Linked DNA regions of Luteolibacter sp. LG18. The protein of the gene in region 2 interacts with the protein of the main gene of each other region in a pairwise test. Links are inferred from orthologs where the notes say so. Each region holds a gene or a part of one and is shown on either strand. Other genes may lie near its edges. The genes, in order: lysA and llg_RS09235.

The links.
Region 1: the proteins of llg_RS09235 (region 2) and lysA interact in binary tests that used the Escherichia coli proteins (3 or more experiments, as listed by UniProt). The link is inferred for Luteolibacter sp. LG18 from one-to-one orthologs.

The regions. Positions count from the first base shown.
Region 1 is NZ_AP024600.1:517,921-524,563, reverse strand. The notes cover bases 1,676-4,544. They hold lysA (diaminopimelate decarboxylase), read right to left. Parts: upstream 3,819-4,544; coding sequence 2,532-3,818; downstream 1,676-2,531. Other genes in these bases: llg_RS02110 (protein phosphatase 2C domain-containing protein), read right to left, coding at 3,935-4,544; llg_RS02120 (EamA family transporter), read right to left, coding at 1,676-2,453. In the rest of the region: llg_RS02130 (hypothetical protein), read left to right, coding at 1-705; llg_RS02125 (hypothetical protein), read left to right, coding at 705-1,532; more of llg_RS02120, read right to left, coding at 1,542-1,675; more of llg_RS02110, read right to left, coding at 4,545-4,762; llg_RS02105 (hypothetical protein), read right to left, coding at 4,777-5,820; llg_RS02100 (HSP90 family protein), read right to left, coding at 5,864-6,643. UniProt on the Escherichia coli protein: Specifically catalyzes the decarboxylation of meso-diaminopimelate (meso-DAP) to L-lysine. Is not active against the DD- or LL-isomers of diaminopimelate.
Region 2 is NZ_AP024600.1:2,207,671-2,214,406, reverse strand. The notes cover bases 1,517-4,478. They hold llg_RS09235 (response regulator transcription factor), read right to left. Parts: upstream 3,378-4,478; coding sequence 2,655-3,377; downstream 1,517-2,654. Other genes in these bases: llg_RS09225 (hybrid sensor histidine kinase/response regulator), read right to left, coding at 4,222-4,478; llg_RS09230 (EF-hand domain-containing protein), read left to right, coding at 3,566-4,153; llg_RS09240 (ATP-binding protein), read right to left, coding at 1,517-2,658. Also shown: more of llg_RS09240, read right to left, coding at 1,063-1,516; more of llg_RS09225, read right to left, coding at 4,479-5,310; llg_RS09220 (CHASE3 domain-containing protein), read right to left, coding at 5,310-6,736. UniProt on the Escherichia coli protein: Response regulator member of the two-component regulatory system CpxA/CpxR which responds to envelope stress response by activating expression of downstream genes including cpxP, degP, dsbA and ppiA.

The DNA.
Region 1 (6,643 bases), 1.7 Mb from region 2 along the record:
TGGAGCAGTTCCCGTGGCCTCAGCGATGACGAGATCCGGAAACTGGCCGCGGCGATCGTGACCGAGGTGAAGCTCCGCGGGCCGTTCGTCTCTCTTTCGGACTTCGTGAACCGCCGCTTGGTCGATGCACCGTCATCCGCGAGCTCGTCGCTCACCGAAGACCCGGAGAGGGCCACCTTGGAAGCCACCGGCCGCTACGGCGCGCTCGATGCCGCCATCCGCCGTGCGGGACTGAACAAGAGCCTGGAAACGCCTGGTAGCGGCGGGACGCTCAAGGGGCGTCTGGCCGGCTGCGAGCAGGTCGTGACTTCGGACGATCTCGCGAAGGGCTACGTGCCTTACGGTTCCCAGCCGGACTACAAGACCATCGGTCTGCCGGGTTACCTGACGCAGGGCGACCTGCTGTCCTCGCTCGCGCCCACGCTCACCGCCCGCGGCGATACCTTCCTCGTCCGTGCCTACGGCGATGCCCGCGATGGTGAAGGCAAGGTGGTGGCCAGCACCTGGTGCGAGGCCGTGGTGCAGCGCACGCCCGACTACGTCGATCCCGCGAACGAATCCGCCACCCGCGCGTTGATCCCCGCATCGTCCACGGTGAACAGCCCGTTCCTTAGCGAGAATGGCAAGCTGTCTGCTTTGAACAAGCAGTTCGGCCGTCGTTACCAAATCGTTTCCTTCCGTTGGCTCAAAGCATCCGAAGTCTGATGAAAACCGCGTTTCTCCATTCCGTTTCCTGGGCGCTCCTCACGGTGGCCCTGCATGCCGATCCGGTCGCCGGAGGTCCGCCTCCCGCAGCCCGCGTGACCGTCGTCGCGCTGGGCTCGCTGCCGAAGAGCGTCGTCAAGTGGGGCACCGGCGGCGAGGTCGAATACGAGATGAGCCAGCGCCAGACGATGCCGCCGACCGGCCTGCAGGTGAAGGTGGTGAACAACGGCGCGACCAAGTACGAGCCGTTTCCCTTCACGCTGAACATTCCGTCCATGCCGGTGCCGTTCGGGGCCGAGGGACTCGCGTTGTTCGGTGCGGATGCCGCGAAGTCCGAGCAGGAGCAGAAGGCTCCGTCGGCGACGTTGACCATCCCCACGGTGAAGGGTGTCGATTACCAGATGGTGATGATGTGGCGGAACGATCCGAAGGACGACTGGAGCCATCCGTTGTTCCATCCGCTGGATCTGTCCGAAACCAGTGTTCCGGCGGGCAGTTTCTACTTCATCAACTTCACCCAGCGCTCGGTGCGGCTGTTGACTCCGCAGACGAACCAGGCCCGCCCGCTGGCGTTCAAGTCGGGGGTGGTGGTGCCGCCGGTGAAGGGTGCGCCGACCCTCAACTACAAGATCGATTGCCTGGGCCGGAACAACGAGATCCTGCCGATCGTGTTCTCCGGTCTGAAGGCCGATCCGGTGTCCCGGAACGTGGTCGTGGTGTATGAGGGCGGCGATGGCCGGCCGGTGTCCGCGACCTTCCCGATCCCGGTGAAGCCGGTGGCGGAGAGCAAGAAGGATGGCGCGGTCAACTCCGTGGCCGCCCATTGAGGGCAGTTGTCACGATTCCTGGTCCACGCGCTTTTTTCGCCACCGCGGAATCAGCGCGTGGAGGAGATTCGCCATCACGATGGTGAGCGCGCCTGCGTAGAACCCGGCGTGCAGGTCCTTGTGTTCGCCGAAGAGCAGCGCGGCGGCGAGGATGCCGTAGACCGGCTCGAAGTTGATCGCGAGGTTGCTGGTGTAGGCGCTGAGCGATCGCAGCAGGTGGATGTGGAAACCGTGCGCGAACACGGTGCACACCCAGGCGAGGATCAGCAGCCACAGCCAGTCGAGGCCGTGGAAGGCGAGGAGCCCGCGATAGGCGGTGCCGGGATCGGCGAGGTGGCCGGTGAGGACCGGCTGGAGGATCAGCACGGTGGCGCATGCGCCGAGCATTTCCCACGCGACCATGGTCTGGATGTCGAGGTCGCTGGTGTTCACCACGCGGCGGTTGAGCACCGGGAAGATCGCGGCCAGGAAAGCGGCACCGAGAGCGACCAGCAGGCCCAGCCAGCGGCCGCGCTCGAAACCCGCGACCATCGCCAGTCCGGCGACGATCAGCAGGCCGAGTCCGACCTCCAGCGGCCGGATCGGACGTTTCTCCAGCAGCGGCTCGGTGAAGGCGGTGAACAGCGAGATCGTCGCCATGCCCGCCAGGCAGATCGAGATGTTCGAAAGCTGGATGGCTCCGAAGAAGCAGGTCCAGTGCAGGCCGATGATCGCACCGATGCCGAGCAGGCCCATCAGTTGCCGCCGCGGCACGAACAGCGGACGCCGCCGGACCATTTTCACGAGGAGCGCGGCTCCGATCGCCGCCAACAGCGTGCGCCATGTCACCAGTGCGGGCGCTGGCAGCGAGATCAGCCGGCCGAGGATGGCGGTGGCGGCCAGCAGCACGACGAGCAGGTGGAGTTGGAACAGGGGAGGCATGGCGCGGGGCGTTGAAACAAAAAACGCGGTGGCGGCTTTCCTGAAGCCGACCACCGCGTTTGGAAACCTGGCAACCGTTCAGAGTTCGCCGACGAGGAGGTCGTCGAGTGTCTGGCGCTTGCGGACCACGGTGGCCGTGCCGCCATCGACGAGGATCTCGGCCGGCAGCGGGCGGGTGTTGTAGTTCGAGGCCATCACGAAGCCGTAGGCACCGGCGCTCATCAGGGCGACGGTCTCGCCCGGCTGGAAGTCCGGCAGCTCGCGGTCCTGGCAGAAGAAGTCGCCGCTTTCGCAGATCGGGCCGACGACGTCGACCTTGAGGCGCTCCGGACCGGCCTGCTTCAGCGGCACGATCTCGTGGTGGCCTTCATAGAGGGCCGGGCGGATCAGGTCGTTCATGCCGGCGTCCACGATCTTGAAGGTCTTCGCGGTGCCCTTCTTCTCGTAGAGGCAGTGGGTGAGCAGCACTCCGGCGTTGCCCACGATGTAGCGGCCGGGCTCAAGGAGGATCTTCAGACCGAGGTCCTTGATCAGCGGGACGACGGAGGCACCGTATTGCTCGATGGTGAGCGGGCGGTCCGCGTCGGCCTGGTGGTCCCACCAATCCTGCGCGCCGGACTCCAGCGACTCACGGTAGACGATGCCGATGCCACCGCCGATCGACCAGAACTCGATGCCGTGCTTTTCCTTCAGCGCGGTGGCGAGCGGGGCGACCTTCTTGACCGCTTCCACGAAGGGGTCGACGGAGGTGAGCTGGGAGCCGATGTGCATTTGCAGGCCACGCAGCTTGACGTTCTTCAGCTCCTTCGAGGCGCGGTCGTAGACCTCCTCGATGAAACCGAAGTCCACGCCGAACTTGTTCTCGGACTTGCCGGTGGAGATGTACTTGTGGGTCTTCGCGTCGACGTTCGGGTTCACGCGGACGGCGACAGGGGCGATCACGCCGAGTTCACCGGCGACCTGGTCGATGTAGCGCAGCTCGGCTTCGCTTTCGACGTTGAAGGAGTAGATGCCCTGCTGGAGCGCGTATTCGATTTCCGCACGGGTCTTGCCGACACCGGCGAAGGTGCAGTGGGCCGGATCGCCGCCGGCCTTGATCACGCGGTAGAGTTCACCGCCGGAGACGATGTCGAAACCGGCGCCTTCCTTGGCCAGCAGGCGCAGCACGGAAAGGTTGGAGTTCGCTTTCACCGCGTAGGCCACCTCGTGGTCGATTCCGGCGAGCGCTTGGTCGAGGCGGCGGAAGTGATCGAGGATCGTGTTCGCGGAATAGACGTAGAGCGGGGTGCCGTGGGTCTCCGCGAGCGCCTGGAGGTCGACGTTCTCACAGAAAAGGGAGCCGTTCTTGTAAGCGAAACCGTGCATGGGACGGCTGTTTTAGACGCCGGGGAGCGGGTGCCAAGCGCGAAGAGTCGAGCGGTGGCAGGCTGCCGGGTGGAGGGATAGGTCCTATAGGACTTATAGGACCTATGGGCGGACCGTCATTCGGTCTCGGCGACTTCGATCAGGAGAGCCGTGGTGTTGTCCCGACCGGATTCCATCACCGCGTCCAGCACCAGACGGGAGGCATCCAGCTCGCCGCGGGCGATTTCCGCCATCCGGCGGTCCCAGAGGCCGTCCACCAGCCCGTCCGAGCAGATCAGGAAACGGTCGCCGGGCTGGTAGGCTACGCGGCCGATATGGGGATCGATGGTTTTCTGGCCGCCGCCGAGAGCCTGGGACAGGGCATGGCGGTGCGGATGGCCGCGGGCCTCGCGCTCGTTGATCTTGCCAGCGCGGCGCAGCCAGCCGACGTGGGAGTGGTCGTGGGTGATCTGGATCATTTCGCCGTCCTTCGGCAGGTAGTAGATCCGGCTGTCGCCGATGTGGCAGAAACACAGCCAGCCGGGCATGAACCAGCCGAGGCTGAGGGTCGCTCCCATGCCGTGGCATTCCTCGTAGTGGCGGCCGAGATCGACGATCGCGGCGTGGATGCTGTCGAATAGCTCGCCGAGCACGTCCTCGAAGCCCGCGTCGAGGTGTTGGGCGGCCATGCCGAAGCTTTTCGGGAGCAGGCGGGTGATCTTCTCCACGGCGATCTTGCTCGCGAACTCGCCGGATTTCGCGCCGCCCATGCCGTCGCTCACGGCGAACACGTAGTCGGATTGCGCCATCGAGCCGTGGCCGTTTTTGCCGAGGTAGTGGAACTCGCGGGCGTCGAAGGTCAGGGCGAGGAAGGCATCCTCGTTGTTCGCCCGGAACCGGCCGGGATGGGTCATGCCGGACCAACGGAGGATGGCGGGTGGTAAGGTGTCTGGAGCGGAGTCCATGGAGGAAGAAGGCGCTAATTCCGTTCCCGTATCCTGGCAAGTGTCTGGTCGAAATGGTCGCTGTGCCACGAATTTCCGTTCCGGCGGTCGAAGGCCGCGGCGAGGGTCCTGCCTTCCTGCTCGAACCGTTCAGCGAGGTCCGCAGGTGAAAGCGGCTTGTCGCCCCAGGCCACGAGCCATTTGGAGGGCAAGGGCAGTTTCACGGCACCTTGCTGCTTTCCGGCGAGTGCCTGGCACACGGCGGTCGCGCCGAGCAGAAAGTGGTAGTGCGATTTGGGATTCCGGTTTTGCTCCAGCCAGCCGATATGCGTCTTGAGGAGCCGTGTCCCGCGTTCGATTTGGCCGCTGGCAGCCAGGTAGGCCATGTGAATGCCCACCTCGCCAACAAACTGGATGTTCGAGCGGATGAGCGGGTAGCCTTTCCGGTGGTGGGAGAGGGCGTTGTCCGGCTCGCCATTCAATTCGGCGGAGATCGCCAGATGAGGGAGGGTCAGGTGGGGAACCTCCGCGCAACGCATCCAGCCCGCCAAAATGGCCTTGGCCCGCTTGCACGCTTCCGCGTGATCGCCACGGCGAGCGGCATCCCGGACGAGCTCGTCGGCTTCGCAGGCGAGGCAGTCCGCGTGCTCATCCCTTTGCATGCTCAGGAACTGCTCGCGGAGCGGGTCCGTGTCATCAAGCCGCCCCATGGCGATCGCATTCTTCCATCGGATATAAATGGCGGTGCGTTCGCTGCCACCGGCATTCCGCAATTCCCGTTCATACTCGGCCTCCGCCTGGCGGATGCGATCGAGTGGCACCTCGGGATAGTTTTCAAGATTATGGGTGAGCCACTTGAAGCGCCACAAATAGGTGAACGGATTGACGGCCTCGGGATGGTCCCGTTTGAGGCGGGCCATCTGGGGCATCAACGCGAGGAAGAAATCCGTGGCACCGCCGAAGAGAGCCGCTTGGAGGATTTCCCCGAGCACCTCAAAGCGCAGCGAGGGATCCTCGTCCCGGCTGGCGAGATTCCACAGCTCGCGGGCCGCCTCGACCTTGGCGGAGCCATGGGGCATTTGTTTGACTTGGTGGAGGAGAGGCCGGATTTCCGTCATGGTGTCAGTGGGTCGAGACCCCCATTTCGATGAGCTGGAGCAGCCCGTCGGACAAGAGGCGGGTTTCTTTGGAGGTGATGGGATACTGGCCGAGGAGGAGGGCCTGGAGATAAAGGACTTCGGTGATGACGAGCAGGCGCTGGCGGTCTTTGACGTTCGTCAGGCGCTGGATGAGTGGATTTGCGGCGTTCAGATAGCAGACATGGTAAGCATCCTCCGCGAAGCGGGCGCTGATGTCACCGAGCAGCGAACTGAAAAAGCCGTCGGCATCCTCCTGGGACTGCTCCAGAGCGCGTTTCGAATGGGCCGCGTCATTTTGAACATAGAGCACGGGCAGGGTGGCCGGCTGGAAATGACGTGCCTCCACACGGCACTGGTGCGGGCGCAGTGCCGCTGCGGCAGCCTCGACGAGGTCCTCGAAGAGGTGGGCCTTGCCGGTGGCGAGCTCGCCGAGCTGGTCGGTGAAGCTCATGGCGCTGATTTCCTCCAGGCCGAGATCCGGGAGCTCCGCGGCCAAGGCGCTCATGAGCTCGGCATCGAAGACGTAGCCGGCGTTGATGAGGCAGCGGTTTTCGGCGGCTGCCACGGGTGCAAGCTGTCGATAGCGGTCCACCGAGATGCAATACCGGGGGCTGTCCTGCCGCCGGATTTCCTCGAAGCTCATGCGGCCCTGGGAGGTTTCGAACTGAAACCAGGGCGCGAAGAAGTGCAGGACATCACTGTCCTCAAGCGCGAGCGACTTGAGCGCCAGATGATGGGTCTGGATGATCACGGCGAGCTTGGC
Region 2 (6,736 bases):
GGGGTATTAATCCAAGTTTCCCTGGGTTATTCCCCACTGAAGGGCATGTTACTCACGTGTTACTCACCCGTGCGCCACTAAGAGAAATCATATTGCTACTCATTCTCCCCGTTCGACTTGCATGTCTTAAACACGCCGCCAGCGTTCGTTCTGAGCCAGAATCAAACTCTCCGTAAAATATAGTGCTAGGTTCTATAAAGAACCTGCTTAAATTGGACCTACTGACCAGGTTTCCCTAGTTCAGCCTGCGCACCTCTCAAGGCGCGCAGCACACAATTTAGCCTTTTTCTTTTCCGCTCAGCCTCAAACCGCCGCACCAGAGACTCTTTGCAGAGTGTTGGCACCGTTCGTGCTGAGCCGCATTGTCAAAGATCCGTTTCGAGGGGACTAAGAAGCCGATCGGGTGTTTCCACCGCGACCGGCTGTCGGTCTCTCGTGTCGCGCTTCGTAGCGGCGACGGGCGCAAGCTACCCTGAACGGACCCCGCGGGTCAATGCCTTTCGTGATGTTTTTTCACGACGAACCCACAAGATTACCCCAAACCATTCAAAATCAACAGGAAGAAATCCGGTTTTTTCTGACGGAATGGTCACCGAAGCCGCCGATTCAGGGGTCAAAACGGGGTCCAAAAGCAGGTTTCGAGGCGGAATGGGGCTGAAACCGGCCGGAATGGCTAACAGAGGACTGTTAGAGCGGGTGGCGGGAGCGATTTTGAAGCGTATAAGGAATTGTGGATAAATCATTTACGATACACATCCCCCACTCCGGTCACATCGATTCAACCCGCCTCTAACAGGCCCTCCCTAAGACCACCGGAACACCGCAACATGCTGTCTGTTAGAGAGCGGCATCCGAAGTAGCGCTGGGCTTGGCCCGGCGTGCGGTGGGCGGCCCGAAAGCCAAACGATCCGCCCTCGATCAAGCGGCTCGTCCCCACACGCGAAGCCAAGCTTCGCGCTACTTGGCGCGTTCGGAGGCGGGTGAGCTTCGGAAGCGTCGGGATAAGGGTGGATCCACCCCGCCCACGCTCTCACGAGCGCGGCTACGAAGAGGGAGACGCACTCAATCCACCTTCGGCAGCGCGGAGGCCTCCATCGGCAGGATCACCGTGACCTCAAATCCGCCGTCCGCCGGAACATCGGCACTCACCCGGCCACCACAGGCTTCCACGCAGGTGCTGACGATCGCCAGGCCCAGGCCGCTGCCACCGGTATCCCGGTTACGCGAGCGATCCGGCCGATAGAACGGCTCAAACAAGCGCGGCAGATCCGCCGCCGGTACCCCCGGCCCTTGGTCCCGGAACACCACGGCCACCTGTCCCTCCCGCCGATGAGCGGAAATGGACAGGTCCGCACCTTCACCAACGTGCACCCGCACGTTCCGGACCAGATTCCCGAAGGCTCGCGACAGCAGCCGCGGATCCACAAACGCGGACAATTCCGGCTCCAGCTTCAGCGAAACCTTCAAATCCGCCCCTTCCCGGGCCACGACGCTCTCGATCAGCGGCTCCAGATCACAAGCCCGCAACTGGGGTCGACCCGCTCCCGCCCGGGAAAACGCCAGGATTTCATCGATCAACCGCGCCAGCTCCCCGGCATCGTCATCGACCGATTGCAGCCGCGGCTGGTGCTCTTCCGGCACCATCTGCTCCATGATGGCGATCCCCGTGCGCAATCTCGCCAAGGGCGCGCACAGCTCATGAGCCACATCCGCGAGGAACCGCCGCTGCCCGGAAACGAACCGATCCAGGCGGCCCGCCATCTCGGTGACCGCCGCCCCGAGCCGTCCGAGTTCATCGTGCCGCGAGACATCGACTGCCACTTGGAAATCCCCTTCCGCAATGCGCTCGGTCGCCCGGGTAAGCCGCCCGACGTAGCGGGTGATGCCCAGTGCGAACGGGATCCAGAATGCCACGCTCACCGCCAGCACCGCGAAGCCCCCGAAAATCCAAGGCCGCACCTCGAAAAACAAGCCGTCCGCGGAGAGGTCGTCCGCCCGTATGACGAGCAGGGCGTGCTGGGGATTGCCAGTTTCCCGGTTCGGTCGCAGCGCGATTTCCACTCCCGCCCAATAGCCATTTCCCTCATCCCCACGCATCAGGAACACCGGGGCCGCCACCGGCAAGGGTCGGGCTCCCGGAGGCGGCAACCCGTCCGATTGATCCCGCGGTGGAGCCCCGGGAGGATGATCCGCCAGCGGCGGCGGGCCATCCTCAAGCGGATCGCCATCCAGCGCCCGCGGTGGCGGAAATGGTCGATCCTCCGCACGCCGCTGGAGCGGAGGCGGACTCTGCTGTCGCCCGCCCTGCGGCAAACGGGTTCCGCGCATGCGTTCCATCACATTCCTCGGAATGCCCCGGATGCCGCCCGCTTCCCATTGGTCCGGCGGCCGCCACAAGTCGATCTGGAGTTTCCGGTTCGCCGAGCTCCGGGACAGGATCGCGGGCCAGTCCGAACGCGGCGAGGAACGCAATTGCCCACCCACCAATTCCCCCAAATCGCGCAGCCGATCACCGGTGCGGCCACTAAGCAGGGAATCGAGGCCGACCCTCAACTGCACGGCGATGAAGCCACCGAAGGCGACCGCGAGCACCAGCAGGTGCAACGCCAGCCAGCCGAGCATCTTCGCCAGCAGGGAGTGTCGCCACGAGGCTTTCATGAACGGGAATCCGGATCGCCGAGCACGTAGCCCACGCCCCGGACGGTTCGGATGTAGCGCGGTTCCCTCGGATCGTCGCCGAGCTTCCGCCGCAGCGCGGAGACATGCACGTCGATGGACCGGTCGAAAATGTCGAAACGGCGCTCGGACACCTGCTCGATGAGCTGTTCGCGGGTCTTCACCCGGCCCTTTGCACGCAGCAATTCGGTGAGCAGCGCGAACTCCAGCGCGGTGAGCTCCAAAGAACGGTCGCCCAGCACCGCGGTGTGGGATTGCTCGCAGAGGCGCAACTCCCCGGCGGTCCATTCGCTCGGTTCGGTCTTCTCCACCTTGGTCGAATGGCGGCGCGTCACCGCGCGGAGGCGGGCGAGCAATTCTCGGACCGAGAACGTCTTCGGCAGATAGTCATCGGCACCGGTTTCCAGCCCGGCGATCCGATCCGCCTCATCTCCCATCGCGGTCAGCATCAGCACCGGGACATCCGAACGTTTCCGCAACTCCCGCAGGACATCGAATCCATCCATGCCCGGCATCATCACATCCAGGATCACCGCCTCGTATTCTCCTCCCATCGCGGCCTCCAGCCCTTCCGGGCCGGTGTGCTTCACCTCGACCTTCCAGCCGAGGGGGGTGAGGTAGTCACGGATCAAGCCGCAGAGCTTGCGGTCATCATCGACCAGGAGAAGAGGCCTGCCAGTTTGGGTTTCGGGGGGAGTCATGCCAATGATGGGGACTATCATGGGAAAACACCCCTCCGGGCGATTCGATTTACGCCAACTTTACAAAAATCCGCGCCCGGCTTTTTACCCGCTCTTCACAATTTTCCCCCATCACGGACATGGTCCCTTAACAAGGGGATGGTTCCATCTTCAGCGGATCCATGAGGGCCGCCCAACCCGATCGAACCATGAAGACATCACCCATCGCCGCCTTGCTGGCGGCCCTCGCGCTGACGGCCCACGCGGAAGACACCGACCGTCGCCCGCCACCTCCCCCGCCCGGCCCTCCGGGACCGCTGTTCCATGCCCTGGATGCCGACGATAACCATGTCATCAGCGCCCAGGAACTGGCCAATGCCGCCACCGAACTGGCCACGCTGGATGCCAATGGCGATGGCTCCATCGCCATCGACGAAGTGCAGCCCCCGCCGCCACCACCGGAGGGCAATTCCACCGATGAAGCCGCTCCCCAGGCCTACGACCAAGCGCCCTCCGGCGAAGACAACCGTCCGAAACCGCCGCCGCCTCCCCTGTTCGCCGTCATCGACAAAAACCACGACGGAGTGATCTCCGCCGAGGAACTCCAAGGTGCCGCCGAAGCCCTCAAGCAGCTCGATAAGAACGGCGACGGACAACTGACCCCCGATGAACTCGGACCGCCACCCGGTCGCCCCGGAGGCCCCAATGGCCGCCCGCCGCGTGAGAACGGCAACGGCCAGGAAGGTGCGCCGCCCGCCAACCGCGGCGGCCAGTCCCGCGCCCCGCGCAGCCGCTGATTTCCGCCCCAAAGGCACGCTCGAAGACGCCTTGGTCCCCCCAAAGAGCCAAGGCGTCTTTCTTTTTCTCAAGCTTCCGCCGCAGGCAACTGCACTTGAAAAGACGCCCCGCCCGCCTTGGACGGATGATAGGCAATCGAGCCGCCCATGGCGTGAACCAGCTCGCGCACGATGCTCAGGCCGAGCCCGGTCGACGATTCGCCGCCGGTCGGCCGGCTGCTGAGGCGGGCGTAGCGCTGGAACAAGCGTGACGTTTCACCGGTCGGGATGCCCGGGCCCTCATCCTCCACGGTGAAGGTGATCCATTCGGCCTCGCAACCGCTGACCAGCGTCACGGTCGTCTGGGGCGGGGAAAATTTCAGCGCGTTGGAAATCAGATTCTCCAGCACCCGCAGCAGGCACCCGCGATCCGCGCGCACTTTCGGGAGATCCGGAGTATCCACCCGGCGGATCGTGATCCCCTTTTCATCGGCGCGGCTGGCGAAGCCCTTACAGACATCGTTCAGCAGCTCTTTCAGGTTCAAGTCGTCCAGACTTAACGTGGATTTGGCGTGCTCGACCCAGCGGATTTCCAAAAGCGACTCCACGATCTCGATCGCACGATCGGTGCCTTCCAGGATCATCCCGGCGAGGCGGTCCACCTTCGGACCCGCTGCCTGCTCCTCCAGCAGCTTCGCGGAGAACCGCACCGAACCCAGCGGGTTTTTGAGATCGTGAGCCAGCACCTCGATCAGGCGGTTCTGCTCCGCGATCGTCTCTTCCAGCATCCGGCTGGTGCGGCGCAGGCCGAGATGCAGCTCGATCCGCCGCAGCAACTCCGGACCATGGAATGGCTTGGTGACGTAGTCCACCCCACCGGCTGACAGAGCCTCGATGATGAAGGTCTTGTCGGTCGCCGCGGAGAGGAAAATAATCGGCACGGCAGGCCAATCCGGATCGTCCTGCAGGCGGCAGGCCACCTCCACCCCGCTGATGCCGGGCATCATCACATCCAGAAGGATCAGATCGGGAAGCACCTCGCGGGCTTTCTCCAATCCTTCCTCCCCACCTCGCGCGGTGATGATCTCGTAGCCCTCCCGCAGCAGCAGGGAACCGACCACCTGGATGTTCTTGGGCTCGTCATCGACGACGAGAATGACGGGACGATCATGGCGCATCACGGCGGAGTATGGGAAGAAAGGGCTTTCTCCAGCGAGTCCGCAAGCGAGGAAAAACGCCGCAGGCAACGGGCCGCCGCATCGGTTTCAAAGGCTTCCAGATGGGATTGAAGTTCGGCGGCGAAATCAGAAAGCGGAGGCGTGGCGGCATCCGAGCGGACGGAGAGCCGGCGCACGAAGTCCATGGACGCTTGCATCGGCACCACGATCGCCAGCCGCGAGGCCTCGCGCCCGAATGCGCCGCGCAAGGTGGCCAGCAGATCCTCCCATTCGGCCCGCGAACGGGAATCGATGCGCCAGCCGCCGCTGTTGGGCGGGAGCGGTCGCCCGGGGCCGTGGAGGATCAGCGATTCATTGGGCGGCAGCACCCGCGCCAACTCCGCAAGCAGGGCCGCGCGGCTGATCGGCTTGTCCAGCACGCCATCGAAAAGCACGCGCAGACCCGCTCCCTCATCGAGCAAGGGCGAAGCAGACACCGCGACCAGCGGGATCGAGCGGGTTTCCTCGTGACTCTTCAACTGCTTGCGAATCACCCGGCCATCGAAACCCGGCGACCACAGGTCGAGGAGAATCACGTCCGGACGATGACGTCGGCAGGTGGCGGCCACCTCCTCGCCTTCATGGGCCTCCATGACCTGGTGATGGCTGCCAGCCAGATAGCCGCGGATCACCTCGCGATCCAGCTCGCCCGCATCCGCCACCAGGATCTTGGACGTGGCGAGGCGGTCGAAATCGATTTCCTCGGGTGAAAGGCCCGGTTCCGCGGTCTCCGATTCGCTGGCGACCTGCACCGGCAGTTCGAGCCGGAATCGCGAGCCCTTCCCCAGCTCGCTGGTGACATTGAGCGAGCCGCCCATCATCGATGCCAGACGACGGCTGATCGCCAGCCCCAACCCCGTGCCCTGGAACTCGCGGCGCTCCTTGGAATCGATCTGAAAAAACGGCCGGAATACCTCCTCCAGCTCAGCCTCGGGAATGCCGATGCCGGTGTCATCCACTTGGAACCGCAGGATGCCACGACCGCTTCCGCCCGCCGCTTGGAACGGGCCAATCTTCACCACCACCGAACCCTCGCGGGTGAACTTCATTGCGTTCCCTACCAGATTCAACAACACCTGACGGACACGGAGGGGGTCGAATCCCAGCGCGGGCGGCACCGAGGGATCGATCTCCACCCGGTACTCCAGGCCCTTTTCCGAGGCGCGGAAGGAAAAGAGCATCGCCAGATTGCGGGCCAGTTCGCCCATCCGCACCGGCTCGCTGTGGATCTCCAGCTTGCCCGCCTCGATCTTGGAAATGTCGAGGATGTCATTGATGAGGGTCAGCAGGGAATTGCCGCTGCTCAGGATCGCCTCGGCGAATTTCTTGTCGCGGGTGGTGGCGGCGGAATCGTGGAGCAGCTCGCCGAAGCCAAGGATCGCGTTCA